One region of the Brevundimonas sp. Leaf168 genome, then DNA from elsewhere that is predicted to be linked to it. Evidence: riboswitches for the same ligand, from Rfam matches in the RefSeq annotation. Region 1 holds a riboswitch; the other holds the start of a gene.
The links. Region 1 has a riboswitch for cobalamin ahead of ASF81_RS10395 (DUF1852 domain-containing protein). Riboswitches for the same ligand answer to the same signal wherever they lie in the genome.

Region 1 (3,204 bases):
GACGAAATGCTGGCGGGTCTGTTCGCCGTCGCTGACGATGTCGATGCCGGCCCGGCGCTGATCGTCCAGCGACAGGCGCAGGGCGTCACGCTTGGCCTCGATCAGGTCATCGCCTTGCAGCTTCCAAGGCGACCAGAGCGTCTCGGGCTCGGCCAGCCAGACGGGTTTGGGCAGGCTGCCGGCGGTCGAGGTCGGGAGAAGGGTTTTCATGAGGGGAGACTCTGAAATCTGGAAACTGATCAGGCGGCGGCGAAGGCGGCCGACCATTGGTCGAGACGGGCGCGGTGCGGCTTGATGAACCGCTCCTCGACGAAACGGCCCTGCTCGACGGCCAGCCGACTGCGCTCGTCGCGGTCGTAGACGATGCGGGTCAGCGAATAGTCCTGCGCCTTCAGGCTGGGCTGATACTGCTCGGTCGCCGGGGAGTTGGCGTTGTAGATTTCGGGCCGATAGATCATCTGGAAGGTCTCCATCGTGGCGATGGTGCTGGCCAGTTCGAGGTCGGTGTAGCCGCCGGTCAGGTCGCCGATATGGTACAGGGCGAACGGCGCCACGCTGCCCGGTGGCATGAAGTAGCGGACCTTCATCCCCATCTTCTCGAAATACCGGTCGGTCGGCGAGAAGGCGTCGTTGGCGTATTCCAGGCCCAACACGGGATGGTCGAAGCCGGTGCGATGATAGGTCTTGTTGCTTGAGACGCTGAGGCAGATGACCGGTGCCTTGGCGAAGTTGTCGCGATAGGCGCGCGACGTCAGAAAGTGCCGGAACAGCTTGCCGTGCAGATCGCCGAAATCATCCGGCACGCCGCCGTTCGGATGCGCCTTCAGGTGTTCGGGCAGGACTACGCTGAAGTCGTAGTCACGGACATAGGAGGAGAAGTTGTTGCCCACGACCCCCTCAATCCGCCGGTTCGTCTCCTTGTCGATGATCGTCGTTTGCAGGATTTCGATCAGCGGAAAGGCGTCGTCGCGCTCCGAGCAAAGACTCAACTCGACCGAGACGATCTGAAGCTCCAGCGCATAGCGATCGCCCCTCGGATTGTCGTGGTGCGCCAGCGAGTTGAAGCGGTTGTCGATCATCCGCAGGGTGTTGCGCAGATTGTCCCGGCGGCTCTCGCCTCGCGCCAGGTTGGCGAAATTGGTGGTGATCCTCGTCGTCTCGGCGGGCCGATAGTCTTCGTCGAGCGCGGTCCGCTTGATCCTGAATGTGAAGTCGGTGCTCGCCATGGTCTCTGCCGTTGATGCTGTGGCGAGACAGCGGACAGGGACGCGCGACCGCTCGCGCGCAGTCGTCCCGTCGCGGCGTTCATGCGACCTGACCGGACACCCCGCCGGAGGACGTTATCTGTCGGGGCAGGTCTCCTGGCTCACGGGTCACGGCTTCGGGTCCGGCCTTCCCAACGTCCGAAGACGTCAGTGACACGAAATGGACCTTCGGCTCGCCGCTCACAGTTGCGGGGGCAGCGCCGGCATCACACCGGCTTCCCTCTTAGCTCCGCGTCGCCCGGAGGCGACGCGCAGAACCTCGACGGCCTCATGAGACGCGCACCCGACGCCGAAGTCAAGAAACATATAAGGATATCCTTATGGGCCTGGCTGACGTCGGCCTCATGTCGTTCGGATTTGGGCTTGAAATGTCGCATCCGCGATCAGGCTCGACGTCTGCTTCGGGTCGATTTCTGTCCTACCCTGAAGCGCCGAAAGCGGACATCACCATCAGTCCGAAGACCAGTCCGGGTGCATGTCGCTGATGGGCGGAAAGCGGTCGCTAAGTCACGGGTAGGCCCGCACGGGGCAGAGTTAGATTTATTCTCGATACGACCGTCATTCTGAGCTCAAAAGGCCCTAGGTCAGTAAGTCCGGTTTCTTGGTGACCATAACAGTCCCTTAGCCATTCGCCGCACATCATCCGCTCATGCAGGCCCACCAAAAAAAACACTCTCGGCTGCGTTCAAAGTTTGCTGTGGTTTGCCTCACATCTTTGATTTCCGGGACAGGCTGTCGCGAGATTTTGGTTGAGGGAGAAGATGCCCCGTTCTCTGCAAAACTGGGTCAGGTGACGTTCGACGTGCCTCAACGAGACGACCTGTACCAAGCATATAAGTCCGAAGACGGGAAACTCGTCAGCATCCGCGTGTGCAACAGAGAGAGCTTCTACCAAACATACGAGCAAGCCGTGCCGTCTTGTGAAGGGATGGCGAAACCCCTGGTGAACCTCTACGGCGTCTCGACCTACCTTCGTCACTTCGAAGGGGACCAATACCGTCTGCTGAGTGAGCGGCCAGCGTCCCCGACACCGCCGCCGAACCCTTTGGTCGAAATTCCAGGCCACCTCATCAACCGGCAGCTCGGTAAAGGAACTGAGGGATATCAACTGAGCCGGGTGATGGGATTGGGCGGGAGGTTGTACACTACGCACCGTGACTGGCCGGTCGCCGCTTGCCATACGGCCCAGCAAGGCGGTCGCTACTGCATCATTGGTTTTCTAGTGAGGGACGTCTTTGTCGAGGCACACTGGAATGCTGAAGATGGGGTCCAGCTGAACCAAGCCGAGGTATGGTCTGTCGCTGTCGCATTGGACGCGAAAATTCGCAGCCTGATCGCCACTCAGTCATCGTAAGACAGAGCGCGTTAATCGGGCGCTGGGGCTTGGGCTGCTGAATATCGACAGTCGCGCCCCTTCCGGCCAGGAACCTGCGGAGCCGCTTGCCAGCTCGACGCCCCCCAATGTCCGCAATGGGTCGGAAGCGGCCAAAGGCATCGGACCAAAAAGCGGACGTACCCAGGCTCAGACTGCATTGATGAATGACGTGTTTCCGGCACCCGGTGAATGACCGCTCCTGGCGCGAAGCCGGCTCCGCGCTTTCGCCGCGGTGGCTGGAGTGTCACCCAGGTCCGGACGTGCCGCTCGTCCGGTGGGAGGGAGGCGACCATGGGGATTGTGCATATCGGACCAGACGGCAGCGTCGAGGCACTCAAACCCAGCACGCCTGAGTAGCCGAGCGGGCTTGGGAAGGGCTACTCAACGTAGCTAGAGCGCTCGGCCGGCTCGCGGCGGCTCGCGACTTTGAAGCCCGGCGTATGAAAGGGCAGGAGACCTGTCGGTGGGTGACGGTGAGCTGTAGGTCTGGCTGTTCTTCAGAGCGCTAGGCTGTGGTATCCACCGACAGCTATACCGGCGCGATTACTTCGCAAACTGCGCCTG
Region 2 (3,204 bases), on a different contig from region 1:
TGCGCGTGCGCGACAGGTTGACGTAGTAGAATTCGAAGGTGCTGTTGTTGAAGAATCCGTCGATCTGATCTTCGACCTCCAGACGGTAGGCGGTGACGCGACCATCGAAACGGCCATCCTGGGAACGCCAGCCCAAGGCCAGTTCCCCCCCCTTGCCCTTTTCGGGAACCAAGGCGGCGACCGCTGTCGTCGGCAGGACGAAGCAGAAGTCGCACACGGCCTGGCTTACCGACGGCGTCTTGAAGCCTGTGCCATAGGCGCCGCTCAGAGTGATGCCGGAGCCCAGATCATAGGCGGCCGATACGCGTCCGGTGGTCTCGCCGCCGAAATCGTCGGTGTCGTCGTGGCGCACACCCGCCGTGAGGCTCAGGCGATCCGTGGCGGCGAAACGCGCCACCCCGAACACCGAGCTGACGCCCAGTTCCGCCTCGACTGAACCGTTCAGGTCGGCCTTGCTCTCTTCATGCTCGGCGCCGAAGCTGTAAACCAGACGCGCCTCCTGATCGCGGCTGTCCGCCTGCCAGCGGTACAGCCGGTGCTGGCCGGTATAGACCGAGGGGAAGGCGCTGTTGGTGTCGCGGTCGATGTCCGAGGCGGCGACGGTGAACTGATGGTTCAGCCCCAAAACGTCGGCGACCCACACACGCACCAGACCCGACTGATTGACGGTCGCGGCCGTGTCCAGCGTATCGACCGGGCCGAAACCGTCGATGTCGGCGAAGGTGTCCGAGTGGCGATAGCTGGCGTCCAGGCCGAAGCGGTCGTTCAGCTCATAACGCGCACGAGCGTTGACGGTGGTGTTGTCGAAACCGTCGGCCTCAGTGGCGCCATCGGCCTCATCCGCAGCCGAGAAGCCGTCGCTATGGAAGCGCGAGACGGACAGGCCATAAGCAAACTTGTCGGTCGCCACGCCTAGGCCCAGACGCCCGCGCACCGTGCCGTATGATCCAGCCTCGGCGTTGGCCGAGACGCCGTTCTGCTCGCGCGTGGTGAAGGAGATCACGCCGCCGATGGCGTCCGACCCCCACAACGACGATTGGGGGCCGCTCAGCACTTCGACCCGCGAGACGTCGCCCAGATCAAAGCCCGAGAAGTCGAAGCCGCCAGAGGGCTGGGAAGGATCGTTGACCGGCACGCCGTCCACCAGAACCAGCGACTTGTCCTGGCCGGCGCCGCGTATGCGCACCGAGGTCACGCCGCCGAAGCCGGCGCGATAAACCGACAGACCCGGTACATCGGCCAGGATGTCGGCGGCGAAGATCGCGCCGCGCTGCTCGATGGTCTTGCCGTCGATGACGCGGGCGCCGGGCGTGTCGGCGACGATGGCCGGGATGCGGGTGGCGGTGACGATCACCTCGTCCAGCTGGGTCGCGTCCTCGGCAAAAGCAGGCGCGGCGAAGGCGGCCGCGATCGCGGCCGTCGAAAGAAGAATGGAACGCTTCATTGAGCGATACCCCCGTGTTCGGTCCCGCGAATGCGCGCGAGAGACCGTCATGAGCGAACCGACCCGCCAGACCGCTTAAAGGTCTGGACGGCGCAAGGTCGGGTCGCTTCCACGGAGAAACCGCGCTGCTGTCTGGTCCCGGACAGGAGCGAGCGACGTCGGCGGCCAGGTCTCCTGGCTTGCGGGTCGTAAACCGCCGTCCTCGCCTTCCCAGTTTCCCAGTGGCGCCGGGATCGAAACCCCGGACGGACGACGCTCTCGCCGCCTACAGTTGCGGGCACAGCCACGGCGTCACACCGTGTTCCCTTAACCGCCTGACGCGGCCTATCGCAGGGCCGACAAGCCTGTGCAAGAGCCGGTCAACGGCCTTGAGCCGCCGGGCGCGATCCGTCACCCTGTGGCCACATGAACGCGCCCATCTCTCATCCCCCGGAAATCGCCGCCTCGCTGGAAGGGGCGACGCCGTTCATGGCGCAATATCTGACGGCCAAGGCGGGCCAGCCGGACGCCATCCTGTTCTTCCGTATGGGCGACTTCTACGAGCTGTTCTTCAAGGACGCCGAGGTCGCGGCGGCGGCGCTCGGCATCACCCTGACCAAGCGGGGCAAGCATCAGGGCGAGGACATTCCGATGGCCGGCGTGCCGGTCCATGCGATGGAGGGCTACCTCGCCCGCCTGATCCGCGTCGGCCACAAGGTCGCCATCTGCGAACAGCTGGAAGACCCCGCCGAGGCCAAGAAGCGCGGCGGCAAGGCCGTGGTGCACCGCGGGGTGGTCCGGGTCGTGACGCCCGGCACCCTGACCGAAGACAGCCTGCTGGACGCGCGCGGCGCCAATCGTCTGGCGGCGGTCGCGGTGCGTAAAGGTCGGGCGGCCGTCGCCGTGGTCGAACTGTCGTCCGGCGCGGTCGACAGCGTCGCCTGCGCCATCGAGGATCTGGGCGCGGCCCTGGCCGCCTTCCGCCCGTCCGAAGTCCTGGTCACCGACCGGATGTATTCGGACGAGGCGACGCGTGACGCCCTGGACGGCTCGGGCGGCGTGGTCCAGGCGCTGGCCGGCGCCATCGCCGAACCCCAGGCCGCGCGCGCCCGCGTCGAACGCCTGTACGGCGTCTCGGCGCTCGACGGTTTCGGCGCCTTCGAAGAGGCCGAGGTCTCGGCGCTGGGTCTGATCGCCGCCTATCTGGAGACGACCCAAGCCGGCAAGGTTCCCGCCCTGGCCCCGCCCCGCCGTCTGGGCGAAAGCGGCTTTCTGGCCATCGACCCGGCGACCCGTGCCAGCCTTGAGATCGATCGCACCCAGCGCGGCGAGCGTGAGGGCAGCCTGCTCGCCTGCATCGACCGCACCGTCACCTCGGGCGGCGCCCGGGCCCTGGCCGAACGCATCGCCCGGCCCCTGCGCGATCCCCTGGCCATCAACGAGCAGCTCGACGCCGTCGAATGGCTCTTGGAGCGCCGCGATCTGCGTCGCGATCTGCGCGACGCGTTGAAGGCCTCCTCCGACATCGCCCGCGCCGTCGGACGATTGGCGCTGGGTCGGGGCGGCCCGCGCGACCTGGCCGCCGTGCGCACCGGCCTGTCGATCGCGGAGGGCGTCGCCGGTCTGTTCGTGGGTCAGGTCGATCCCCTGACCGGCCAGCCGCGCCGCATCGCCTCGGCGCTGGACCGCCTGACCCTGTCGCCCGACGTCTCGCGGCTCAAGGCCGACCTGATCGACGGCCTGGTGGACGAGCCGTCCCATCTGGCGCGCGACGGCGGCTA

Region 2: linked by a shared signal. The riboswitch ahead of ASF81_RS08455 (TonB-dependent siderophore receptor) and the one ahead of ASF81_RS10395 (DUF1852 domain-containing protein) in region 1 are both predicted to bind cobalamin.

Annotation. Positions count from the first base shown of each region.
Region 1 covers NZ_LMOY01000009.1:272,714-275,917, forward strand. The annotation lists gene ASF81_RS10390 (methionine synthase) at 1-210, opposite strand, end outside; gene ASF81_RS10395 (DUF1852 domain-containing protein) at 240-1,226, opposite strand; cobalamin riboswitch at 1,334-1,542, opposite strand; gene ASF81_RS10400 (hypothetical protein) at 1,915-2,619, shown strand.
Region 2 covers NZ_LMOY01000008.1:242,133-245,336, reverse strand. The annotation lists gene ASF81_RS08455 (TonB-dependent siderophore receptor) at 1-1,444, opposite strand, end outside; cobalamin riboswitch at 1,590-1,799, opposite strand; gene mutS (DNA mismatch repair protein MutS) at 1,850-3,204, shown strand, end outside.